2 regions of the Paenibacillus sp. FW507-14B1B genome follow, and region 2 is predicted to be linked to the other one. Evidence: a T-box and tRNA genes for the amino acid it is inferred to sense, from the RefSeq annotation. Region 2 holds a T-box; the other holds one or more tRNA genes.
The links. A T-box is a leader RNA that pairs with one kind of tRNA and senses whether it is charged. The one in region 2 lies ahead of AC3WJJ_RS21450 (arginine--tRNA ligase), so its partner is inferred to be a tRNA-Arg.
Positions count from the first base shown of each region.

Region 1: it has a tRNA-Arg gene. The T-box ahead of AC3WJJ_RS21450 (arginine--tRNA ligase) is inferred to sense a tRNA for this amino acid. The anticodon was not compared.

Region 1 covers NZ_JBYSWS010000003.1:597,449-620,628, forward strand. Annotated here, with positions in the region: gene tpiA (triose-phosphate isomerase) at 1-47, opposite strand, end outside; gene AC3WJJ_RS18340 (phosphoglycerate kinase) at 164-1,345, opposite strand; gene gap (type I glyceraldehyde-3-phosphate dehydrogenase) at 1,567-2,571, opposite strand; gene AC3WJJ_RS18350 (sugar-binding transcriptional regulator) at 2,688-3,719, opposite strand; tRNA gene AC3WJJ_RS18355 (tRNA-Arg) at 4,065-4,139, shown strand; gene clpP (ATP-dependent Clp endopeptidase proteolytic subunit ClpP) at 4,308-4,904, shown strand; gene AC3WJJ_RS18365 (hypothetical protein) at 5,002-5,484, shown strand; gene AC3WJJ_RS18370 (PdaC/SigV domain-containing protein) at 5,588-6,670, opposite strand; gene AC3WJJ_RS18375 (ABC transporter substrate-binding protein) at 7,167-8,219, opposite strand; gene AC3WJJ_RS18380 (ABC transporter permease) at 8,288-9,094, opposite strand; gene AC3WJJ_RS18385 (ABC transporter permease) at 9,091-9,942, opposite strand; gene AC3WJJ_RS18390 (ABC transporter ATP-binding protein) at 9,939-10,904, opposite strand; gene AC3WJJ_RS18395 (SIMPL domain-containing protein) at 11,382-12,143, opposite strand; gene AC3WJJ_RS18400 (hypothetical protein) at 12,565-13,377, shown strand; partial or broken gene AC3WJJ_RS18405 (ATP-binding cassette domain-containing protein) at 13,374-13,664, shown strand; gene AC3WJJ_RS18410 (sensor histidine kinase) at 13,764-14,840, opposite strand; gene AC3WJJ_RS18415 (response regulator transcription factor) at 14,840-15,520, opposite strand; gene AC3WJJ_RS18420 (ABC transporter ATP-binding protein) at 15,554-17,260, opposite strand; gene AC3WJJ_RS18425 (HPr family phosphocarrier protein) at 17,538-17,807, opposite strand; gene whiA (DNA-binding protein WhiA) at 17,912-18,841, opposite strand; gene AC3WJJ_RS18435 (gluconeogenesis factor YvcK family protein) at 18,847-19,833, opposite strand; gene rapZ (RNase adapter RapZ) at 19,846-20,751, opposite strand; gene AC3WJJ_RS18445 (ROK family glucokinase) at 20,843-21,793, opposite strand; gene AC3WJJ_RS18450 (glycoside hydrolase family 13 protein) at 22,132-23,180, opposite strand, start outside.
Region 2 covers NZ_JBYSWS010000005.1:50,970-55,580, reverse strand. Annotated here, with positions in the region: gene AC3WJJ_RS21455 (hypothetical protein) at 1-428, shown strand, start outside; gene AC3WJJ_RS21450 (arginine--tRNA ligase) at 494-2,359, opposite strand; T-box leader at 2,400-2,619, opposite strand; gene AC3WJJ_RS21445 (class I SAM-dependent methyltransferase) at 2,667-3,431, opposite strand; gene AC3WJJ_RS21440 (EamA family transporter) at 3,590-4,018, opposite strand; gene AC3WJJ_RS21435 (hypothetical protein) at 4,365-4,604, opposite strand.

The DNA of each region.
Region 1 (23,180 bases), on a different contig from region 2:
ACAGTTTTGAACATTTTCCAGTTGCCAGCTATGATAGGTGTTCTCACACAGTTCACTCCTTTGCTCACCCCCATCTTGGGGTTCGATTCTTTGCGATAACTTACGCTATACAAGTAGAACCAACTGTTATCCTAGGACAACAGCGCTTCTACGTGAAATTTTACTACTTATCGTTCAGTGCCACAACACCAGGAAGCTCTTTACCTTCCATGAACTCAAGAGATGCACCGCCACCTGTAGAGATGTGGTTCATTTTATCTGCCAAGTGGAACTTCTCTGCTGCTGCTGCGGAATCACCGCCGCCAATAATCGTGTAAGCTTCCGTATCTGCACAAGCTTGTGCTACTTCACGAGTACCGTTAGAGAAAGGTTCAATTTCAAATACACCCATCGGTCCATTCCATACAACCAACTTGGAGTTTTTGATCACTTCTGCATACTTCGCACGCGTCTTCGGTCCGATGTCTACGCCTTCCCAATCTGCAGGAATACTGTCGATATCAACGATTTTCGTGTTAGCGTCCGCACTGAAATCATCCGAAACCACAATGTCTACCGGAAGGTAGAAGTTCTTACCAAGTTCTTTTGCTTTCTCGATAAAGCCAAGTGCAGTGTCCAGTTTGGAATCATCACACAGGGATTGACCGATCTCGTGACCTTGGGCTTTGAAGAACGTGTAAGCAAGTCCACCGCCGATAATGACGTTGTCAGCGAGCGTAAGCAGGTTATTAATCACATCGATTTTGTCTTTAACCTTCGATCCACCGATAATAGCTGTGAATGGACGATCCGGGTTCAAAAGAGCTTTGCCAAGTACAGACAATTCTTTCTCCATCAGAAGACCCGATACAGCTGGAAGATGATGCGCGATTCCTTCAGTCGATGCATGTGCACGGTGTGCAGCACCAAAAGCATCATTCACGAACAGGTCGGCAAGCTCAGCGAATTGCTTCGCAAGCTCTGGATCATTCTTCTCTTCACCCGGATAAAAACGAACGTTTTCAAGCACGAGAACGTCTCCGTCCTTCATGTTTGCAATTTGAGCTTTTACTGCATCCCCAATTGCTTCATCTGCCTTCACGACAGGTTTGCCAAGAAGCTCAGACAAGCGTTCGCTTGCAGGCGTCAAGCGCATGGATTCAACCACTTGACCTTTCGGACGACCCATATGGCTTGCCAAAATGACTTTAGCGCCCTTCTCTACCAAATACTTAATGGTCGGCAGAGTTTCACGGATCCGAGTATCATCAGTAATCTTTCCATCCTCAAGGGGTACATTGAAATCGACGCGGACAAACACCCGTTTGCCGCTTACTTCTACATCACGTACACTTTTCTTGTTCATCTCCACGTTCCTCCTAAGAAACTATTTCCTCGCCGACAGCGCAGCTGCTCTCTCTTTTGTTTTAGAGTCCGGTTCTATCTATTCTTCCCAGTACTCTGGCATGAAAATATATAAACAAGTAGAAACGACTCTTCCTTATTAAGAAGCTGATACGTTTCCATAAGACAAAATCAAAGAGGAGCGCCACAAGGAACCCCTCTTCGATTTGTGTATCAGATCAATTACAGACCTTTGCTTGCGATGTATGCAGCGAGGTCAACAACACGGTTGGAATAGCCCCACTCGTTGTCATACCAAGAAACGACTTTCACCATGTTGTCGCCAATTACCATAGTTGACAATGCGTCAATTGTGGAAGAAGCTGGGTCACCATTGTAGTCGCTCGATACCAAAGGCTCATCAGAGTAGTTCATGATACCTTTCAATGCGCCTTCAGCTGCTTCTTTCAAAGCTGCGTTAACTTCTTCAACTGTAACGTTCTTCTCAAGCTCAACAACCAAGTCTGTAACGGAAACGTTAGGTGTAGGAACACGCATGGACATACCGTTCAATTTGCCTTTCAATTCAGGCAATACAAGGGATACTGCTTTCGCTGCACCAGTTGTAGTTGGGATGATGTTTTGAGCTGCTGCGCGAGCACGACGAAGGTCTTTGTGCGGCAGGTCAAGAACGTTTTGGTCGTTAGTGTAGGAGTGAATAGTGTTCATCATACCTTTAACGATACCAAATTTGTCGTTCAATACTTTAGCAAATGGTGCCAAGCAGTTCGTTGTGCAAGAAGCGTTGGAGATTACTGTATGGCTAGCTGCGTCATACTTATCTTCGTTAACACCCATAACGATTGTGATATCTTCGTTAGTAGCTGGTGCGGAGATGATAACTTTCTTCGCGCCGCCTTTCAAGTGAGCTTCAGCTTTTTCTTTAGCTGTGAAGATACCAGTGGATTCCACAACGATTTCAGCGCCTACGGAGCTCCAAGGAAGGTTCTCAGGGTTACGCTCTGCAAATACTTTAACTTCTCTGCCATTTACAACAAGCGCGCCTTCTTTAGCTTCTACAGTTGCGTTGAATTTGCCATGTGTTGTGTCATATTTCAAAAGGTGTGCCAGCGTTTTTACGTCTGTCAAATCGTTGATTGCAACAATTTCAACATCCTTGTTGTCCAGCGCTGCGCGGAACACGTTACGTCCAATACGTCCAAATCCGTTAATACCTACTTTAACCATGAGTATTTCCCTCCATATAGTGAAAGTTTTTTATTTATTCAAGACGGACCGTGAGGCCCATCATGACAACAAAGTTAGTACGAATGCTCTTCGTCATTGTTCTTTATGCCTGTCGCTTAGTCCAGGCTCTTCGCTATTTCCAGAGCCGCGGCCTCATCCATAACGAGAATGTCCTCGTGTCCGAACTTCAGCACGGCATGTATCGCTTTAGCCTTACTTCGTCCACCAGCGATACCAATAATCGTCTCTGTCCGCATAATATCCTCAAGTCTTAGCCCAAGGGTAAGCATACGGTGAACGACTGTTCCATCTTCACTGAAATAGTAGCCAAAGGATTCGGCAATCGCACCTTCCGCTTTCAGATCCTTAATTGAAGGTTCATCAAGCTTCCTGCGGTGAGCCATCTCCATAGCATCTCCTATACCGTGAACAATAACACATGATCGACGTATCACATTCACAATGTCCCGGATATGGTGATCCTGAACCAGTGACTGATAGGCATCGTCGCTCAACAGATCTGGTACATGCAGTAGCCGATATTCGGCTCCTACCTTCTTCGCCATCTTAGATGCGATTGTGTTGGCTTGAATCTCCATACTCTCGCCCAAACCGCCCCTTGCAGGTACAAACCACGAACCTGTTAAAGGACCAGCTGACGGCGGTGCCATCTGCTCAGCTACTTCAGCGAGCGTTGATCCACCTGTTACAGCAATGATGTCTCCGCTATTGACATAGTTAAGTAATGTTCTTGCACCTGCCCTGCCAAGTTCGCGTTTCACATCAGCTGAAGACTCACTATCACCGGGGACAACTACTACTTTACGCAGCCCGTAAGCCTCGCGGATCTTCTCCTCCAGATCAGCTAATCCGAACAAATCATTCATGACAGGCTCAAGCTGGTCAAGTAAGTTCTGTCCGCTACTGCTAATCCTCATCCCAAGCGTCTCAATCTCGATGAGCCCTTGTGCTTTCAGTAGGTCTGTTTCGGCCCTCAGCACACGTTCGGTCATTGACAGTGATGCCGCGAGCGTCCTGCGCCCCACCATTCCAGATAACATGATCTGATGAAGGATCGTATATCTTCGCTTGAGAATGTCCATGAGATCGGGCAGAAGCTGCTCTTGTAATTCTAATAAGTTACGCATGCATTCCACTCCTGCAACTTCGTCTTGGACCTTCTACCGATGGTCGCAAAATGTCCCAGTCAAGCGTTTTAAGTCCCACCCTTATTCTAACCAATATTTATGGAGGTTGCAAGTGTTCCGAATGTATATTTCTCAACCCTAAGCATTCTTATACATCGGGAAGAGGTTGTCCTTAAAGTGGATACACAACTGTCAAAGTCATATACAGTATCTCCCAAAAGGTGTGAATTTCTTCATATACAGATGGATTCTGTCTCGCTCTCATCAGCCATGCTTATTAGAATCTTTGGCACTGTTCTTGTCTTTTCGAAAAAGATGCGGTATAATCATCTTCGTTGCTATTTTGCGCCCGTGGTCCAATGGATATGACGTAGGCCTCCGGAGCCTGAGATCGAGGTTCGATTCCTCGCGGGCGCGCCATTTATTTTCATAACTTCTATATATTGTTTACCCACAAGTGCCCATAACGGCTCTTTTTTTTACCCAATAGTTTGACTTTCTTTGACTTTATGGTTGAAATTGTTTATTATGTGGGTAATACGGTAACAGTATTTTAATGAGGAATGCATTTAAGAGGAGGTTTTTTATATGAGTTTCATACCTATGGTCGTTGAACAAAGCAACCGCGGTGAGCGCGCGTACGACATCTATTCCAGATTGCTGAAAGATCGCATCATCTTCCTCGGCTCCGACGTGAATGACGTAGTTGCCAATGCCATCATTGCACAAATGCTGTTCTTGGCAGCTGAGGACCCAGAGAAGGACATTCACCTTTACATCAATAGCCCTGGCGGATCAATCACCGCTGGTATGGCCATATTCGATACAATGCAGTTTATCAAACCTGACGTGTCTACCATCTGTGTCGGCATGGCTGCTTCCATGGGAGCATTCCTGCTGAATGCAGGCGCTAAGGGTAAACGTTTTGCGCTTCCTAACAGTGAAGTTATGATTCACCAACCACTTGGTGGAGCTCAAGGGCAAGCAACGGATATCGAAATCCGCGCCCGTCGCATCCTGAAGATGCGCGATAAGCTGAACCATATTCTCGCAGAGCGCACAGGTCAACCGCTTGAGCGTATTGAGAAGGATACGGATCGTGACTATTTCATGACTGCTGCTGAAGCGAAGGAATACGGTCTGATCGACCAAGTTCTTGAGAGCACGCCGCCGCAAGGCATCTAACATTTTGCAACAACAAGAGGCTAATATCCGTTAATATACGGATGTTAGCCTTTTTGGCATGAAATAATTAGACACCCTATGTCTTTTGTGGATATAATTGGGATTAATTAATATTGCGATCGGAGAGATGACTATAGTGGGTAACCGATTATCCTTGATTTTACTACTTCCCCTCTGTTCAATCCCATTTTCCATAATCAACATACTTCCTGCGTTTAAAGGAAATACACCTGATATACAACACACAGTTGCATCTGTCTTTGCTGTCATACTACTATTTCTGCTTGGCCTGTTGCTCGGGTTAAAAGACCAATCTTATTTTGTTCGCTGGTTTTCCCTGTACTGGATAGCAGGTATTTTAGTTTTTGCATTAGGTTATTTGACAAAATCATTCATCATACTTCTTCCCGTTGCCTTTATTTATTTCTTCCCCCTTTACGGACTCCGATTATTTCTAAATATTCCATCGGACCTAACCCTTGTACTCCTGTGCACCATGATTGCTCTCGTAGCAGGATTACTCGGTTATTCACTCGGCCGTTTCCGCAGCAAGAATACACCCATTGTTCAGGAGAAGTAATGAGACCTTCAATCGAGCGAAGTCAAAGATAGACCAAAATAAAGCAAGGGCAGAGGCCAATTTCTTGGCTTCTGCCCCTTATTTTTCACAATCTCGAATATTGCTATTTCCATTCCTTCAAATTCAGCTCAAACTGCGGGAAACCATAAGCGTATGCTGTGTATTCATATAACGAGAAATACAGAACAGCTGCATTATCCTTCAGATAGAACTGAGCATCTGCAGGGACCCCTTTAAAACCGCCAAGGTATCCGCCATCTTGTTTCATTTTGTTAAGGACAAGGTTATTTAACTTCTGCTTGTTCTTACCCTGCATGTTGATGAAATCACCAAGCTTCATCTGCTTTCCATCCTTGAGCGAGAACGTATAGCTATTGCGGAACGTCATGCCGTGCGCCCCGCCTGTATAGGAATAATTATATGTCGTGATGCTGAGTAAACCGTTAGCATTATAATGCACCACGAAATCTCCCTGGAACTCATACGGATAATTACTTCCTGATGGAGGTAAGGTGCCTATGTCTCCTTCAGCTCCATCGAACACATTTTCCATATTTGTTTTTAGTACATTGTTGATTTTCGTCTGGGCCTCTTCATTCTCTAAGCCACTAATGACCGGATAATTTACAACCGCTGTTGTATTTAGAATTTTCTTCTTCACTGTCTCTGTCTTAATGGTGATTGGATTTTGTTTCTTCGCTGTCATATTTAGCAGTTTCGCAGACGGACTCCATTGTCCTTGAATACCCATGTATTCATTCAGCACTTTGTAAGGGATGTACAATCGGCCGTTTACAATCTTAGCGCCTGGTTCTCCTGCAAAATATCCATTCACCGTGAGATAGATTTCATTCGCATCATATACATTCGCGCTTAATTTGTTGTAGCCATCACCTAGCGTGTAAACCTTGTTCTTGGCGTCATATTTCAAAGGAAGACCGAGTACATCTCGAATTACCGTTGCTGGCACATAAAGGGCACCATGATCAAGCATTCCTTTCTGCGATAATGCTTTACCATTCCACTTAAGCGATATATCAGAATTCACTTTCTTTGAAGAAGCTGCTACCGAACTAGCTGTGGTCTTAGAATTGCTTGCATCTACTGCTTGTCCACTTAAACTTAATCCTCCCAAAAATACGCCTGTTGCAATAACCGCTGCACCATATTTCATTTTATAATTCATATATTATGCTCCACCTTCCATATAAAAGTAAGGTCATTTACTATATTACCCATTTCCATTATAGGGAACACGTTAGTTAGAGAGGTAACAATCGTGGTGACAATTTTGATTCCTGTTAATTAGAAACAATAAAGACCGTCATACCGCGTATTATTGGACACCAAATCCCTTATTTCACTCAAAAGTTTTTTTCGTAATCTATCGGACACAGGTTCCACTATTGAGCCAAAAAGAGCTGTAAAATCAACGAATATGATTAAATAGCGGATCTACCGTCCATTTAAGTAGCACATTCGGCCCAAATCACGAAAATAGCGGATTCTGTGTCCGGGAATATGCCCCGGCCCGAAATGTCCCACTGCTAATGAGGTTCAATAAACGACTCGTTATAAAAAAAGACCCGCACGAAGGAACACTTTGTCTCAAAGCGTTCCCCTACGGGTCCTTAATAACCATTCTTAACTATTTCAATAGCCAGCCTTTAGTGTGCCGGTTCTTATCTTCCGCTCTTCAGTTCCGTCCAGAAACGGTCGTAAATTTGCAGATTCTCACCGACATCGCCCAGCCACTCTGTGCGCTTCAGTTCATCTTCTGTCAGGTTGATCATTTTATCTGCACGATATTCCTCATTATGGAACTCCATCGCTTTACTGTTCGGATTGCTGTAACCGATGAATTCATAGTTTTTAGCACTCACTTTTGGATCTAGCATATAGTTGATAAACTTCTCTGCCAGTTCTTTGTTCTTCGCGCCTTTTGGAATCGCATAGTTATCAGAGAAGATGGTTGCCCCTTCTTCTGGTACAACATAAGCTACATCCGGATTTTCCTTAGCGATAAAAGAAGCATCACCAGACCATACGGTTGCGATCCAGCCTTCTTCTTGAATCATCTTCTGCTTAATGTTGTCTGTATCAAAGGCCAGTACGTTCGGGAGTAAAGTTCTCAGCTCATCCACAGCCGTCTTAATCTCCGCTTCATTCGTTGTGCTGTTAGATTTACCTTCCTTCTTGAGTGCCATACCGATCATTTCACGATTGTCATCAAGGAGCAGCACTTTGCCTTTATAAGCTGGATTCCAAAGATCATTCCAACTCTTAATCTCTTCTTTAACATACTTCTTGTTATATGCGATTCCCGTTACACCGGATGTATAAATTACAGAGTATTTATTGCCCGGATCAAAATCCGGATTCTTAAACGTATCCGCAATATTATCGATGTTCGGGATGTTGTTCTTATCAAGCGGCTCCAGCAAATCCATATTGATCATGGTCTTTACCATATAATCGGAAGGCTGAATTAGATCATAGCCGCTACCGCCTACTTTAATCTTCGCCAGCAAGTCCTCATTATTCGCGTAATTGTCGTATGTCACCTTGACATCGAACTCTTTCTCAAAATCCTTCAGCACCGCTGGGTCAAAGTTATCCGCCCAACTATAAATGTGCAGAGTTTCCTTTTCGGAGCCACAAGCTACCAAGGCTGTTAACGACATTGTAGCGATCACGCCTGCCAGCAGCAGACGGGTCCATCTCGATTTTTTCAATTCACTATCTCCTCTCTTTCCGCCTTACATTTTTTTAAACAAATTTATCCGAAAAACGGTTCGTCCGCTTAGATCGGCAGTGTCTTGTGTTTCTTCTGACCATTGCCCCGGTTAAGTACATATTGAGCAAGTAGGATCAGCGTTACGCTCACCAAAATGAGCAATGTACATAATGCGTTAATTTCCGGGGAAATCCCTCGCTTCACCTGGGCATAGATATAAATCGGAAGCGTTGTTGAGCTCGGGCCAGCTACAAAGAAGCTAACCATGAAATCATCAAGCGACAGTGTGAATGCAATCAGTGCGCCAGAGATAATACCTGGGGAGATCTGCGGCAATGTTACATGACGGAAGGTCTGCCACCGGGAAGCTCCTAGATCCAGCGCTGCTTCTTCTAGTTGCTTACCCATATTAGCAAGCCGCGCCGTTACCACTACATACACATAAGATAAGCTGAATGTAATATGAGCGATAATAATCGTTGTCTTACCTAGAGGCATATCCATCTGCGTGAATAGAACAAGCAGTGACAGACCCATGATAATGTCTGGGATAATGACTGGTAAGTACATCAGCCCTGTCATGCCACTCCGACTCTTTCTCCCGAGGTTACGAAGTGATAAAGCCGCTAATGTCCCGAGAATAGTGGATACAATCGTTGAGATCACGGCAACGGTCAAACTGTTCATGAGAGCTTCCATAACGTTTCTATTACTGAACAGCGAAACATACCAGTCGAACGTAAAGCCCTCCCAGTTACCACTCAACCGTGTATCATTAAAGGAATAGATCACGATCATAAGAATCGGTACATAGATGAAAGCCATCATCAAGAATGAGTGAATCCCAAGTAAGGGGTGACTTCGTTTCTTCACGCTCTCCCCTCCTTCAATCGTTGGTGACGGGCTTGCATGGCCCTGTTGAATAACATCACTAACACCAGCGAGGTAATAACAAAAATAACCGACAAGGCAGCTCCAAACGGCCAGTTACGCGCACCCAGGAACTGTGCTTGAATAATGTTACTAATCATAGCCGATTTTGCACCGCCTAGAATATCTGTAACAACGAACATGCCTGTTGTAGATACGTATACCAAGATGGAACCCGTCATAATACCGGATTTGCTCTGAGGTAAGGTAACATGTCGGAATGCCCTCCACTTCGAAGCACCTAAATCGCTTGCTGCATCAAGAAGACGCTTGTCCATCTGTTCCAGTGCCACATAAATGGGAAGCACCATGAACGGAATGAAGTTGTATACCATCCCAAGCAGGACAGCACCCTTCGTATACAGCATCTGCATAGGTTCATCAATCCATCCCAGATTCATAAGAACGGTATTTACAACCCCTTGTGTTCGGAGTAGAAGCACCCAAGCATACGTACGAATCAAGAAATTGATCCAAAACGGCACGGTGATTAAGATCAGCCCCCATGTCTGGATACGCGGGGAGGCGTTGGCTATATAATAGGCCAGCGGATAGCTGACGAATAGACAAATGACCGTGGTTAACACGGATAGAACAAGCGTATCCCAGTAAATGCCGAGATATAACGGATCGAAGAACGTCTTGTATCCTTCCAGGCTGAAGGAAAATACGATATCTCCATGCACATCACGTTGCATAAAAGATATGGCTACTACAATAAGCATCGGTACAATAAGGAACAGGGAGAGCCACAGCAGGACAGGAGTCAGGAGGAATTTAGATTTTCTCATGACCCGATTCCCACCTCATCTCTCGCATCCCAGTTCAGGCCGATTCTTTCACCGACTTCCCAAGGCTCGTCATCTGTAAAGTCAAGCGCAATGGTTACTCTCATCGGTTCGTCTTCGAGCTGTACCATCAATTTATGCACGTTGCCTAAGTACTGGACATCCTCAATCACGCCAGTCTTCTTGCCACCTGGTCCGCGAAGCGGAGTAATTTTCTCAGGACGCACAGCAAAAAGCCCTTCGCGCGAAGAGAATATATTGTTCTCTCCAACAAAGGTTGCAGCGAACAGGGTTTGTGGTCTAGCGTAAATCTCACGTGGAGTACCAATCTGCTCTACCTTCCCGTTATTCATAATAACGATCCGGTCTGATAGCATCATCGCTTCCTCCTGATCATGCGTGACATATACAAATGTAATGCCAAGCGAACGCTGTAGATGCTTCAATTCAGACTGCAGGTTTTTGCGGAGCTGAAGATCGAGTGCACCAAGCGGCTCATCCAGCAAAAGCACTTTCGGTTTATTCGCAATCGCACGGGCAATAGCCACACGCTGTTGCTGTCCACCCGAAAGCTGGTGCGGATAACGATCCACAAGTTGAGTAAGCTGGGTCATAGCCACAGCTTCCGCTACACGTTCCTTGATCTGAGAACGCGGCATTTTTTTCATTTTCAATCCGAAGGCAATATTGTCTTCTACGGTCATGTGCGGGAAAAGGGCATAATGTTGGAACACGAGATTCAAATCTCGCTTGTTCGCCGGCACATCAGTCACGTTCTGACCAGCGAGCCATACTTCCCCTTCCGTTGGCTGTTCGAATCCTGCAATCATTCGGAGGATTGTCGTCTTGCCGCAACCGCTGGGGCCCAGCAAAGTCAGGAATTCTCCTTCCTTAATGGAGAGCGACAGCGGATGCACGACCGCTTGTCCCTGAAACTGTTTTTCTATTTGGACAAGTTCAATCATGTGCACCATCATCCCCTTACGGTTAATATTAGTAGTCTATCCTATAAAGTAAGAAAAACGTCTTCCGACGTATTCCTTAAAGGGCAACCGCGTTTTCGCGGTGTTTATTCTTGCGACATCATGTTGTACAGTCACACAATTATCATCAGATGCGCTAAGAGAAAAAAGCCATATCCATTGGTATGGCTTAACGTCTTTACAAGTACAGTTTTTTGCATATTCACTATACCTTGTTTTGACCCTATACACAACACTTTTCTGAGTTATTCGACAGGTTCGAACCTTATCCCGTCACGCTTTTTGGTATTCTTCACCATGCAGGGTTAAAAGTGTAAATAGTGCGATGTATGTCCTCCATATGAGGACACATACCTAAGATTAATATAATTTCCTATCTTTCCAAAAATAAAACCGCCTCATCTCGCATATACTGCGAAAATGGGCGGTTCTTGTATTTAATGGGCTAATAAAATTAGCCTATTTCATTTCATACTGAACATACAGCTGCGTGATGAGTTTGATTTCGCCAGGTTTTACAGAGGTGCTTGCATCAGCCATCGAAGCACTTTCTGCTTTTGCCATATCCATATTACCATAGCTGTACAACTCACGGTTCGCAGCTTCATCTTGAATAACGCTTACAACAGCACCAAGCTGACGTTTGGAAGCCTTCGCAATAGCTAGTGCTTTCAAGTCCGCATTTGCCATTGCTTTTTCAATTACTTGAGTCTCAAATGCATCCCGGTTCTCAATAGAGAATCTTGCATTGCCGATATTATTCGCCCCAGCTTCTGCGACAGCATCAAGCAATTCACCAACCTTGCTTAGATCACGAAGTGTTACTTCAAGAGAATGCGCAGCAGTGTAATTTTGTACTTTGCGTCCTTCTTTATCGCTGTAACTATAATTTGGCTGAACATAGAACTGCTCAGTTTTGATATCCTTGTCATCAATTTTCCATGTTTTTTTGAGCAGGGTATTAATTTGTGCCATCTTTGTAGCATTGTGTTTCTGAGCGGACTTTGCTGTCTCTGCATAGGATTCTACACCGATCGACAGATATACAATATCCGGCTTTACGGAGATTTCACCCTTACCCAGTACTTTAATAAGGTTCTGCTGCGCAGCCTCAGCTGCATACACCTCACCTGTTCCCAGAGCACCTGTCCATACGGAACCGCCTGTAAGAAGCGCCCCTGCGATCATAACCGACCCCAAACGTTTAGCCCAAACTTTCATTTGATCTCGACCTCCTTCGAATTGGCATCGCTGTCATGCTTGCCTTACCTTTCTAACGCGCATAAATTGGTAAATGTTGCGCATTAGTTGAAGTTTAAGATAATATTTCACCTTAATTTCAAGCTTAACTCAAAGAGAGCTCCATATTTAAAGGTAACAAGCACTCATTTGGTGAAGAAGCGATTCGGGTAGATCAAATAAAAATAGCCGTTTAGCTATTAGGACATTTAAGCTTTTCAAATCTCTTAATATTTCAGTATTTTCTTATGAATAAACTTCATTAATTATTGGTATCGATTCCGCTTGATTTAAAGATTTCGCAACGATACAAGTACATAGATATATGAAAAAGTGATTAAATTCCTCAATTTTGGTTTAATAGTATCGAGTAATGCAACTTACAAAAAATGGAGGTTTTAGAATGGCAAAAACTAAAAAATTTATCAGTACTACGTTAATTGGTTTTTTGACTTTCAGCTCCGTAAGCCTAGTGTCAGCTGCACCTGTTCCTGACTTAACAGTTCCACTTGATTCAACGGTTCCGCCAGGATACCAAGTTATCAAAGAATATGATACTACTGATGCCAGCACAAAAGTGGACATGCTAGTAGAAGGGAAGACTCTTCTATCCGAAACTCAACAGCATGATAAATCTGGATCTATTTCTAATGATTTCGATAGCACAAATACTGAAATTCTTAAAAACGAAACGCATATTTATCGTGACTTACAGAATATAGAAACAGGTGATGTTATCCAACAATACAAAACCGATTTGGTTGTTGCATCTGACCCCTATTCTTACTCAGGTTCCAGTCAGACTTCCGATAAATCAATTAAATTAACTATTTCGTTATATTACCACCAAATCGAAAAAAACAATTTCGTCTGGATGGGAATGGATAAAGCGTATTGGCGCTTCGACAAGGGTAGTTCACCTAACAGTAACATAATCCCTTATCTTACAAATTATTGCACCATGGTTCAAACTGGACCTGGAATTAATAATTATGCTCAGAACCAGAAATCTAACTGCTCACCATTAGGAGGTGACCTTAGCTTCGGCAAGACCTATCTTGCAACAGCTCCTTCAGGTTGGGTAGAGGTTCTTGATGAGGGACTAAACACTAGTATGGGACTAAAAATACAAGCTAGATTCCTAAACCAATCAACTTCAAAGGTTATAAATTTTGATTGGGCATTAACAATTGAAGGAGTCGGTCCTTGGGGGTAGAGTTCACCCGTGCACTAGCGATGAATCCGGATATCATGCTTTTTGACGAGCCAACGTCGGCACTTGACCCCGAAATGGTGGGCGAGGTACTTGGCGTGATCAAGAAGCTAGCGAGTGAAGGTATGACGATGATGATCGTTACCCATGAGATGGGCTTTGCCCGTGAGGTGGCCGACCGGGTTATCTTTATGGATGGTGGGTACATCGTAGAAGAAGGACCTCCAGAAGAGTTGTTCGGAAATCCGAAGAACGAGCGTACCATCAGCTTCTTAGAGAAGGTTTTATAGGCGTATTGAAGCGTATTTTGCGTAAAAAGGCTCACATGGGTGTCCATTCCCATGTGAGCCTTTTGTGTGAATGTATTAATAAACCTCAGTCCTGCAATCTTACTCTTGTTTCTGAGAACGCGCACATGGCACCTTCACCGTAAATGTTGAGCCCTTCCCAAGCTCCGACTGGACAGCAATCTCCCCTTGATGAATATCGACAATTCGCTTCACAATGGATAACCCCAGACCACTCCCCCCCGCGGCTCGGTTCCGTGATTTATCTACCTTATAAAAACGTTCGAATATACGCATCTGGTCCGTCTCCGACATCCCAACACCTGTATCTGCGATGGACACCTCAGCTCCTTGATCATTCGCTTTCAACGTTATCGTAATCATACCGTCTTCGGGTGTGAATTTGATGCTGTTATGTAGCAAATTGATCCACACCTGATTCATCAAATCCTCCGCGGCCTCGATCTCCACCTCTGCCAGATCCAGCTCAATCTGAATTTGTTTTGCGAGCCACTGAGGTTCATTCGCCAAAACAATCGACCGAAGCTGCTCATCGAGCCGATAGCGCGCTACCTCAAATACCTGTTTATCTCCTTCCAGGGAAGACAGCTTCAATAGATTGTCGCTAAGCTGTGATAATCGTCGACTTTCTCCTTCAATGATCTCCAGATAGTAATTTCTCCGCTCCTCTGTCAGCTTCGGATTACGAAGAGCCCTTGCGAATCCACGAATTGACGTCAGTGGGGACTGAATTTCATGTGATACATTCGAGATGAAATCCTGACGCATGGTTTCCATCCGCCCAAGCTCACCAGCCATATCATTAATGCTTTTCACAATCGTCTGGAATTCGCTACGCCCTTTCTGGTCCTCCACCTTCACAGAGAAATCTCCTTTGGATATACGGCGCATCGCATCTGTAATTACGTTCATCGTTGCAATCTGTTTGTGCCGGAACAAGAGGCCCACAAGAAATATAGTAATGAAGAAAATAATAACACTCAGAAAAAGATCAATGAGCCCTGCAATATAATTCGAAGAGGGAGCTCCTGTCTTGAGATAGATGGCCTTCGTTATATACGTGCTTCCTGTCCATGATGCAGCTAGTAGCGCGAAGCCGGCTAAAGTCACTAACGTCTCACGTATGATCATCCAGGTGATACGAAGTGCTTTTCGCATTAGCTGCCACCCACCTCTAGACGATAGCCAAGCCCACGCACTGTTCGAATCTTGAACCGATACTTCTCCTCAGGAAATCGCTCTCGCAATCTGTTCACGTGAACATCGAGCGTTCGCTCGTTCCCCTCAAAGTCATATCCCCAAATATCCTCGATTAATCGATCACGCGTAAGTGTACTTCCCGGATAACTAGCCAGCTTAAAAAGCAGTTCAAACTCTTTCAAAGGTATCGTTAATATCTCATCAGCTGTCTTGACTTCATACGTTCGACGGTTCATCTGCAGCTTTCCGATTGTCACTGTCTGAGAAGCCGCTACTTGATATCGCTTGAGCAATGCTTTCACACGCACAACAAGCTCTGCAGGCTCAAAAGGCTTCACAAGGTAATCGTCTGTCCCCAGCTCAAATCCCTTCAGGATTTGTTTTGTCTCCCCTATGGCGGTTAACATCAGAACCGGTATGCCTTCATTCTTACGTATTTCCCGGCATAATTCCCACCCATCCATATTCGGCATCATAATGTCCATAACGACCAAATCAACCGCGGTCTGCTCCATAACAGATAGGGCTTCTACTCCATCAGAGGCTTCGAACACTTCTTCCATGCCCGCCTCCTCAAGAAACACCTTCACAAGTTCCCGAATGTACGGATCGTCATCCACCACTAATATTTTCGCCACAAGTATCCCCCTTTCGCCAACATAACAGTACAACTACGCCTTGATTCCATCATTCATCTGCAACTGCTGAACTGCAAACTCTCTATACATATCATGCCGTTGTAATAGCTCCTCATGTGTTCCACGACCGGTTACCGTTCCCTTTTCTATAAATATGATCTGATCTGCTCCCACCACAGTAGATAGTCGGTGTGCAATTACAATCGTTGTCCGTCCAGCCATCAGATTACTCAGTGCCTTCTGCACTTCAATTTCCGATCGGCTATCTAGACTGGATGTTGCTTCATCGAGCATTAGTATCTTAGGATCTCGTAAAAGTGCCCTTGCAATCGCAATCCGCTGCCGCTGTCCACCGGAAAGCTTCACTCCTCGTTCACCAACATCGGTATCAAAACCATTCGGCAGATCATCTATAAATCCGTCCGCATATGCCATCTCCGCAGCTCTTCGAACCTCAGTATCACTTACTTCCCGGTCTATCCCATAACATAGGTTCTCCCGAATCGTACCCGCAATCATCGGACTTTCTTGAGAAACGTAACCGATCAAGCCCCGCCAGGAACGCAAGGAAAATGTATTGATCGGGGCCTGCCCCATTCTGATCTTCCCTTCCGTTGGCAGATAGAAACGTTCAAGCATCGAGAACAACGTTGTTTTCCCGCCTCCACTTGGTCCCACAACAGCTGTCACCGTTCCAGGCTCCATCTGAAAGCTAACATCCTTTAATACGGGCTCATCCGCCTTATATCCAAACGTCAGGTTCTCAATCGATATTTGTTGATTTGCATTCATCACATCCACCCCACTTGTGAGTGACTCCTCGTCTGCATCCAGTGTTTCTAGTATTCGCTCTGTGGCTCCTTTAGCCTTCTGAAGCTGGGTAAAAAATGTAGTCAACTGCGTCATAGGCATCACAATTTGAATCAAATACAAAATAAACGCCACTAGTTCACCTGCTGTCAGCGCACCTGTAGATACTTGTAATCCACCATAGCCTATAACGACAACAAGTAGCATCATCAGAACAAAGGACATTAGTGGTGCGATCCACGCCGAGACAACTCCCTCCTTGATACCGAAACTCAGCAAGTTGGTAATGCCTCTACTTCCACTTGCATATTCTTTATCTTCAGCATTAGAGGCCTTAACCAAGCGGATCTCTGACAGCACTTGACTGATATTCGCTGTGAATGAAGCTGTCTCGTCCTGCATACCAAGCGATATTTTGTACATCTTCTTACCAAGAGGCACAAGGATCAGCGCTGCGATTGGAATGACAATAAACATCGTCAATGTCATCTTCCAGTTTAAATACAGAAGTACGCCAATGGAGCCGATAATTGAGATGATCCCACTGAAAAATCCAGCCAAATGGTCTGAAATTAAACTTTTAATGACACCTGTATCATTCGTCATCCGGCTAACGGATTCGCCTGAACGGTTATGGTCGAAATATCGGATCGGCAGTACCAGCAGCTTCTTCCACAATCGTTCGCGTAGTGCCGCGACCATCTTCTGCCCGGTATAACTCAGTAAAAAAATTGAGAAACCAGAAGCAATCGTCTGTAGAATAAACGCAACCCCTAGCCCAATAATATGCGATGATTTCATATCGGTTAGAGAGAAGCCATCCACCAAGCTTTTCGTAAACATCGGAATCACCAATCCGACAAGTGTTGAAACAACACTCAGCAGTATAGCTATAACAAGCAAAAACTTAGGTGGCTTTGTCTCTTTCATTAGGCGGAAGAATGCCTGAAATCCTGGTTTCGCATTCGTGTTCTCATTCCGCACAAGCTCCCTATTTTCTATAGTTTGATCATGTATGCTCATATGTTTGCTCTTCCCTTCTCCTGTTGCTATCCAAGGAAAGAATAACGCAATATTTTAAACTGAAGTTAAACAACGACTGTCTATCTTCTGACAAATACAAAAAAGGCGGATCATATCCACCTCTGCCTTTGTATGTATAAACTAAAAAAAGCCTTGCACACGACAAGACTTTTTTTGGATGCGATTATTGGTTCTCTAATTCTTCTTTGCTTACCAGGTTCACTAAAGAAGTAACCGCTTGCTCTGCATCAGCACCTTCAGCGCTAATGTGAACTTCGGTACCTGAACTAATGGCAAGGCTCATAATTCCCATGATACTTTTTGCGTTAACTTTTTTATCATCTTTTTCCACGAAAATTTCAGATGAGTATTTATTCGCTTCTTGAACAAAAAGCGCGGCCGGTCTCGCATGCAAACCGGTTTTTAACCGAACGACTACTGGGTGCTTTGTCATGTAAAGTTTACCCCCTATTATCGAATCTCAAAAAAACTTTAAAATCGATGCTATTTTATAATATTATACCATTTTAACATACAGGACACTAGATTAAAAAAAACTTACCTATTTCTGACCTTTTCAGCAAGCTCATCAATTTTGCGAAGACGGTGATTGACCCCTGATTTGCTAACCGTTCCCTTCAACATTTCGCCAACTTCCTTCAAATTCATGTCCGGATGGGCAAGACGAATCTCGGCAACCTCACGAAGTTTATCGGGTAGACTTTCAAGACCGACTTCGCGCTGGAGTAGCTTGATGTTCTCAATCTGCCGTACAGCAGCGCCAATCGTCTTATTCAAGTTGGCGGTTTCACAGTTAACAATACGGTTAACGGAGTTACGCATATCCCGCATGATGCGAACATCCTCGAACTTGAACAGCGCTTGGTGCGCACCGATCAGATTGAGGAACTCAATGATCTTCTCCCCTTCCTTGATGTAGAAAATAAATCCCTTCTTCCGCTCAATACAGCGCGCGTTCAGATGAAATTCATTTGCAAGTTCCACCAAGGCTTGGCAATGCTCCTCATACATGGAGGCAATCTCCAGATGGTACGATGATCCCTCCGGATTATTGACCGATCCCCCTGCCATGAAAGCTCCGCGCAGATAAGCTCTTTTACAACAGTTCTTACGTACAATTTCCTCATCAATCCGGGACTGAAACAAGAAACCTTCGGATACAATCCGCAGCTCCTTTAATATCTCTTGAACGCGGGCGGGAATGCGAACGATATATACGTTATTCTTCTTCAAACGCATTTTTTTACGCACCAAAAGTTCAGTATGTGCCTGGAAATGCTTCTTGATTAAGGAATAAATGCGCCTTGCGATCGCGGCATTTTCCGTCGAAATATCCAGCACTATTTTTTTACTCGAAACCTGAACCGATCCATTCATTCGGATAAGCGCGGATAGCTCAGCTTTCTCGCAACAGCTCTGGCCTTCAACCATGGTTAATTCTTTTTTAGTTTGTGCCGCAAAGGACAAGGGTCTCACCTCTTTCGTAAAATCCAATCTTGCACCAATTGGAAAATATGATTGCTTAACTTATCGGCATCATGCCGCAAGTACGTACGGAATAGCACTAGCTTATCTGCAATCAGCTTGTATCCGCGGCTCTCTACTTCATCCCGATCAAGGAGTACAGGTTTTGAACCTTTTTCAGCGTACTTATCCTGAACCTGTGACGGAATTTCACCATCATTCACAATGACATAATCAAACAAATGAAGACCAATATGGTCGTATACCGCCTGCAAATGATCGCTAACCGTGTAATTATCGGTTTCACCTGGTTGTGTCATAACGTTACACACAAACATTTTGATTGCATCCGAGGCCACAATGGCCTCTGCAAGCTTAGGAACTAACAAATTGGGCAATATACTTGTATACAGACTACCTGGGCCAATCAATATGGCATCGGCTTGCTGAATGGCCTCGAGTGCTTCCGGCAATGGTTCCACATTCTTAGGTTCAAGGAATATCCGTTTGATGCGTCGCCCGGCCTCCGGAATTTTAGATTCGCCTGTCACAATGCTGCCGTCTTCCATTTCAGCATGTAAAATAACCGCCTCACCTGCGGCAGGTAGCACCTGTCCGCGAACAACAAAAACCCGGCTCATTTCCTTAACCGCCGTGACAAAATCACCGTGCATATCCGTCATGGCAGCCAGGATTAAATTGCCGAGGCTATGCCCCGCCAGTCCTGAGCCGGTGCTGAAGCGGTACTTCAATATATCAGATAACAGCGGCTCGACATCTGCGAGCGCTGTTAGTACATTTCGAATATCTCCCGGTGGAGGCATTTGCAGTTCACTTCTTAAAATCCCTGAACTGCCCCCGTCGTCTGCAACAGTTACAATTGCCGTAATATCTAGGGGCTTCTCCTTCAGGCCACGCAGCATGACAGACAGCCCTGTTCCTCCACCCATCACAACAATGCGAGGGCGCTTCCTAGCTTGCTCAGCCACGTTCATCACTTCCCTCTATTAATGCCGATCCCGATCAGAATCACGGTGGCTGACCGTTACCGATTCTGTCTCACTCACACCAAGCATCTTACCGAGATATTCTGCAATGGCAACGGAACGGTGTTTGCCTCCGGTGCAGCCGATTGCAATGATGACTTGGCTTTTCCCTTCTTTCCGATATTGCGGAATAAGAAAATGAAGCATATCCAGCAGTTTGGTTAGAAACGACTGCGTCTCAGGCCATTTCATTACGTACTCATACACATCGCTGTTCTGTCCTGTGTTGGGACGCAGATTCTCAACATAGTGAGGATTAGGCAAAAAGCGGACATCAAATACCAGGTCAGCATCAATCGGAATGCCATACTTAAATCCGAAAGACGTAATATTCACTGACAATGTATTGGTCTCCAAATGAGTGAATCGAGAAATGATTTTTTCCTTGAGCCTAGCAGGCTTCATATTGCTTGTATCAATAACCTGAGTTGCCGAATTTTTGAGTTCATCCAGCATTTTGCGCTCCAGACGAATCCCATCAAGTGGCATGCCTTCAGGTGCGAGTGGATGACGACGCCGACTCTCTTTATAGCGCTGAACGAGTACGGAATCGGTCGCATCCAGGAATAGAATTTCACTATGAATTGTGAAATGATCCTTCATATAATTAAGTGATTCCGATAGTGCAGTGAAGAATTCACGGCCACGCAAGTCGATGACCAATGCAACCTTACCAATCTTACCCTTAGATTGTTCAATCAGTTCCGCGAATTTGGGAATGAGTACAGGGGGCAGATTGTCGACACAGAAAAAGCCGAGATCCTCCAGACTTTGTACAGCTAAGGTCTTCCCGGCTCCCGACATGCCGGTAATGATGATTAGGGTGGCCATTGATGTTGTGGTGCTGCGATCCGCTGCTTCCAGCATCAGCTTCCCCTCCCTTATAGTTTAAGTCATAGCCATTCGGTTGATCTTTTCGCCACCCTTATGAAAAGAGCGGCGAATACTAATTATAATATTATGAACGCAGATGTAGACCTGCTGCACCTACAACTCCAGCATCATTGCCAAGTTCTGCAGGTACGATTCTCACTCCACGCTGCAAAGGCTCTGGGGTCAGTTGATTAAACACAGCGCGAACTTCGTTAAATAGAATTTCGCCAGCTTTGGAGACACCGCCTCCAACAATGAAAGCTTCTGGATTGAGAACTGCCGCAACAGATGCCATCGATTTACCAAGGTAATATGCTGCACGTTTGATAATACGTAGAGCCACTTCATCCCCTGCTTTTGCTGCATCGAACACTTCTTTTGCCGCGATGTTGTCAACAAGAGCCAAGGAAGTACGATCGCCACGCTCAACAGCGTCTTTGGCCATACGAATAATGCCTGTTGCCGAAGAAACGGTCTCAAGACATCCCATTTTGCCACAGCCACACTGAATAGCTTCTAAATCAGGTACAACCGTGATATGTCCGAGTTCTCCAGCCATACCATTAGAACCTTGATATATCTTTCCGTTCACGATAATGCCGCCACCAACACCTGTACCAAGTGTATAGCAGACACAATTATCAACACCGCGTCCTGCACCGCTCCAAGCCTCACCCAAAGCTGCTACGTTCGCATCGTTATCTATTTTGACTGGCTTGCCAAGTCGTTCCTCAAGCAGCGCACGAATTGGAACATCCTTAAAACCTACGTTAGGTGCAAAAATAATGATTCCTTCACGAATGTTCGTAAAGCCTGCAACCCCCGCTCCTATACCTGCAAGCTGGTCCCAACTGTATGGCGATTGTTCCACAATATGACGTACATACTTCTCAATGTTGCCGATTACCGTGTCCACGCCTTTGGATGTTTCAGTCGGTCCTTCATACGTTTGAAGTAGTTGACCCTCTTGATTGCATATTCCGACTTTAATCGCGGTACCACCTAAATCGACACCAACGTAGATGTTCTCAGACATGTTACAAGCCACCTTTTTCCCTCTAAAATAGAATGCTCCTACTGTACCCACTATAATTGAAGGTACCCTATCGGTCAAGAGAAGGTAGAGGGGGATTGGGCACCCGATCAGGGGCAAAAAAACCTTATAAATAAAGCATCTTATTCTCTGAATCGCCTATGATTGATAGCGCATCCATGGACTATCACATAACCCTAATCTATTGTCGTTACTATTAATATATGTCAAAAGCCCCGCTCCCCGAAGAGAAACGAAGCTAGCTAAAGACCTTTATTTTTAGTTGGTATACAATATTTGTGGATTTTATGACAATTAAGAACTTTTGTTTTACCGTACATTTACGGCTCTATACAGTCACCTTCTAGCAGATATACTCTCGCTTCATACGGTCTTAAAGTTAGATGATATAGATCCTCACCCTCAGCTGGCTCATAATTCGAGATCATTAACTTCTTCTCATCTGTTCTTAAATCCTCCGGCCACTCAAATACGGGACTCTTGTCAAAAAAGTTCAAGATGACTAGCAGCTTCTCATTCTCTATAGACCGAACAAATGCATAAATCTCCGTATCTAGTGGAAGCAACAGTTTATAGTCACCATACACGATTGCTTGGCACTGCTTCCTAATTGAGATCAATTTCCGATAATAGTGAAAAATAGAGTTCGGATCAGCCAGCGCCTGCTTCACATTAATATCCTTATAGTTCTTATTCACTTTGATCCACGGTTCACTCTCTGTAAAGCCAGCATGTGGTGTGTCATCCCACTGCATTGGCGTACGCGCATTATCTCGGCTCTTCTTGTGAATGGCATTCATCGTAACTTCCTCCGGCTGGCCTCTGAGTCTGGACTGCTCATAATAGTTCAGTGTCTCTACATCTCGGTAGTCATCCATGGAGTCAAATGTTACGTTGGTCATTCCGATCTCTTCACCTTGATAAATATAAGGCGTGCCTTGCAGCATGTGCATAAAGGTAGCTAGCATTTTGGCTGATTCCACTCGGTATTCTCCATCATCACCGAACCTGGATACCGGACGGGGCTGGTCATGATTGCTCAAATAGTTAGCATTCCACCCTCGTTCGTGCAAAATAGTCTGCCAGCTGCTCATGATCTTCTTCAGTTCTAACAGTGTCCAAGAACGAATGTCCCATTTCCCTGTACCACCTGAGGCAGCATCAAGGTACATATGCTCGAACTGGAACACCATATCCAGCTCATTGCGATCCTCACCGACATAATCGAGAGCCTGCTCTGGCCCAAGACCTGACGTCTCCCCAACAGTCATAATGTCAAATTCGAACAAGACCTGCTCATTCAATTTTTTGAGCATATCATGTACCTTATCGAGGTTAGAGAACAACTGGTAAGCCTGAACAACGGGGA
Region 2 (4,611 bases):
CGCAACGTACAGCTATTTTATTGGAACATGCACGCAACTGCGGCCTCCAAGGTGAAGAACTTTTGAATGCGATCCGTTCAGGTAAGATTGAGTCATTCGAATTGGCCCAGAACGGCCATTTCGATTATGCCGAGCTGTTTAGTTATGCAGAGGAGCATGGTGAAGAATTAGAGAAGGCCGCCGCTACAGGGTATCGAATTACATTTAATACGAAGAATGGTTTGAAAATATGGCTTGAAGAAACATTCCAATTAAGCTCAGAATCCGATTTTTCGGTAGGCGAAGGGATTATTGAGAATCTCCATCTGCAGGAAGAACAGGTAGCGAAGCTAAAACAGAGTCTAGCAGTTAACTGGACCATTGCGGAAATCACGCCGAATGCACACGGCTATAACTTGAAACTGACTTTGCGCGGACTGCAGCACTAATATAGAAGAAAGATAAACAATCCCCCGTTTCTCATGTACAAGAAAGCGGGGGATTGTTATTTCTATTACATTCTGCTCGGGGTTGGCAAACCAAGAACCTCTAGAGCTTCACCTAGCGTATCTTTATAGATCGATGTCAGCCATACGCGTAAATGGAGTACATCTCCTTCGGACTTAAGGATTGGGCATGCGGCATAGAAGTTATTAAAGAGCGAAGCCAGTTCATATGCATAATTACATAGTGAGCTTGGTGTGAGCTCTTTGCTCGCAGCATACAGTGAATCGTGCCAAGTGCTAATATGTCTAAGTAGAGCGTGCTCTGCTTTTTCAAGATTTGGGAATTGTTCTGGGACTAGAGGCATCACACCTTTGTCTTGAGCCTTGTTTAGGACGCTGAGGGCACGAGCATAAGAGTAAAGTAGATAGACACCTGTATTACCGGATATTTCTGTAGCTTGCTTCAGATCAAATACGACCTCTGTTTGTAAAGCGAAACGCAGCAGATAGTAACGGATGGAGGCGATGGCGATTTCTCGACTGGACAGACCATTCTTGTCGGAACGCGAATCTTCGATGACATCTTCCATCCGTTGGATCAGTTCTGTAACCTTGATGCCAATTCCTTGACGACCGGACATAGCATAAGAAGATTTTCCATCAGAGGTATCGATTCCAAGCTCAGATGCAGCTGAAGGACTTAACGACACAACTCCATAGCTGACATGACGAAGTTTTTCTGCTTCCTTGGTGAATCCAAGTCCCTCTAACGCTTGCTTGACCATCATTTGGGGGTATTGCTGTCTATAATCAATGACGTTGATGACGGTATCGGCTTGACCGAATGATTGGTGCTCACCGTGAGATACAGTTGTCCATACATCCTCAGTGAACTTTTTATATACAAAATCATTTTGTAGCAGACCGTATTTCCACAAATGATATGCAATATCTTTTGCTGTATAGGTCAAAATGCCATTTGAACGAACAAGCACTTTATCGATGCTGTGCTCAGCCTCATGGTCGTCACTTGGCTCGTTCGTCGACTGTTTCAGAACCCAGCAACCAGCGAGCTTTCCCTCAGTTTCTTGATGGAATAATGATGTTTGCTTAAGTAACTCGAAAGCCGTATCCCAGAACCCTTCTCTAACGATACTGCTTTCCCAGACCAGTAGGTCATATTCGATTCCGAATTGCTTCATCTCTTCGATGTGTTCTCTGACGATTCGCTCTGCTACAAGTAGCCCAATCCATGAAAGGTTTTGGTTTCCTTCCTCTAGTGCATGGAGTACTTCGGTTCTTTGTTTAACGAGTTCCGGATCATTTTGATAAGCCTTATTGATGGCTGCGTAAATATCCCAGCAGTAATCTCCGAAACGAAGATGATCTTTTGATAATGTTATGTTTTGAATGCCCACAACCGTATCTGCCAGTTGATTGCCTAGATCATCAATGTAATTGTGAACTTCTACCTTGTATCCGATTTTTCTCATGAGACGAACGAGGGTATCTCCGATGCAAGAATTTCTTAAGTGCCCAATATGGGCAGACTTGTTAGGGTTGATCGAAGTATGTTCAATTACAACCTTGTTCTTAGACAAAGGTGGCAGTTCAAACTTCATATGTGCCCAGCTGGGCCAGTGGATGTGAAAGTTAATGAAGCCTGGCGGCACAACTTCAATACGGTGAATCAACATACTGAAAGCTTCATCTCGCTCAAGTTCAGTCTTGATTTGCTCTGCGATTTGTATGGGTGCCTTACGTAAGGGTTTAGCAAGTTGCATAGCAATGTTCGTTGAGTAATCTCCATGCTCCATATTTACGGGTTGTTCGATTTTCACTTGAAATGTATCAGGTAGCTTGACTTCCTCCATGCATGAGACGACCTGTTGGACAGATTTTTCGATCCCTGTAATAATGAACTGACTTAACATTTTACATACCCCCTTAGAAAATAAAAAAAGCCCCCATCTCATAAGAGACGAGGACTATTGCTCGCGGTACCACTCTCGTTGTTAAACCGGCAGGTCTAACCACTTGATTACAATAACGGTGTAAACCGGGACTTCCTACTGATTATTTCAGAAGACCGTTCTCATGGGTCCGCTTCGTGAACGCACCTGTACCGGCTCCCACCAACCCGGCTCGCTTAGACTTAGATGTCGATCATTACTCTCCCAATCATTGAACTCGTATTTTGCTTTTCCACATTATAACTAATATTTTTAGAAAAGCAAGCCATCATTTATATGCAACAACGCGAAGTCTTTTATAATCTGCCCAAAAGGCATCGTCTTTCCATAGTGATTGTTCCGTAAGTTGACTTATTTTTTCAAAAGCTTCGTGTTGATCCTCTGGTGTGAGTTCAGTGAAAAAACACTGTCCAAAATGGTGCAGCCATTCTTTGATCCCATTCTTTCCTCCGTGAAGTCTTGTTGGGCGGTCAAAGTGATGGGCTAATGTTACTCGAAATCCGATCTTCTCCAGTAAAAAAGTGTATTCTCCAATGCTTGGAAAGTACCAGGGGTTACTAGCTTTTGGGTCGATGTTGTAATCAGAGGAGAGGACTTCTTCGATCGCAACCACAATCGCTGCAATATTCCCTTTTCCCCCGAATTCAGCTACAAAACGTCCCTCTGGTTTTAGAGCTTGGTACACTGAGGCTAATGTATTTTCTGCATTTGTCATCCAGTGCAGCGTAGCATTAGAGAACACCGCATCTACGGGTGTGTCTAAGTTAAAATTTTCTCCGTTCCCTGTAATGAAATGGAGCGAAGGATATTTTTCTTGGGCTTTACTGATCATTTCCTGGGAGTAGTCCATACCTACAACGAAAGCTCCTGCATCCGAGATCTCTTTAGCAAGGTCGCCGGTGCCGCATCCGAGATCCAAAATCTGTTCTCCTGAACGAGGGGCTAGAAGTTCGATTAACCCTTTTCCATAGGCTGATACAAAAGAAATCTGATTGTCATAATCCTCTGGTTTCCACACTTGGGCTGAACTCATAAGACCACTCCTTAACGATTGGTTCCTTTATTGTGCATGAACTTACTTATAATTTGAAATATATAAATACTATGATGGTTATAGGTTTTATCTATTGGAAATTGATAATAACCAAGACCGTCGCAAAACAGTCTTGGTTGATGGAACGAACTCTGAACTTATTTTACAGCTACTAACAGAGCCCCGATAGCAATTAGGGCAACACCTGCAACATTGATCCACGATATTTTCTCACCAAGAAATACAAAGGCCAGTATAACAGCAATCACCACACTGAGCTTATCGATGGGGCCTACTTGCGACACCTTGCCATATTTTAATGCCAAAAAATAAAAGAGCCATGACAGAGCGCCCGCAACACCGCTTAGCACGATAAAGCTGAGCGCTTTTTTCTGTAACAAAATCTCACCAAGCTGTGAAAATTTCCCCTGCACCGCAACGACTCCGAGCAAAAATAAAGCCATAATAACGGAACGGATCGCAGTGGCAGCGTTCGCGTCAATGTTCTGCAGCCCGATTTTACCGAAGATTGCTACAAGCGCAGCGGTAACCGCGGAGAGTAGAGCATATGTAAGCCATAATGGCATGTTAAGTACCTCCTTATATAAGTAAACTACTCTTTAGGTAGTATAGGGTAATATAAGGAATCTTAAAATAAACGATAATTTGCGACTAAAAATATCCGTCTGGGTACTAACATAGTTGTGTGCTTAGATAAGTTGTCATTGCAATTGGATTTTTAGAAATAGAAGGGTGTGCGGACAGAACAACCGTTATATGTGGAAATAGCTCTAAAATACGTGCTACGCGGACTGAGATTCCGTTATTTATTCCAAACACACTAATTTCACGAATTTTGTTGGTATTAACGGATTGTCTGTCCGCTTACATTCACAAAGTGAGAATATAACTAAGATAGTGGATCGTCTGTCCTCAAAGAGACTGCGAAGAAACTGCTAACGAAGGATATGCTCCGACGAACCCCCGATTGGTGTTCTCACCCTCTGGAATACGCAAAAAAGCCGCCATAAAAAAGGCGGCTTTTCTTAGGATGTCCCAGACCGGGGTACGGCCTCTTCGGGCCGACTGCGAAGCGAATGCTAACGAAGGATATGCTCCGACGAACCCCCGATTGGTGTTCTCACCCTCTGGAATACGCAAAAAAGCCGCCATTAAAGGC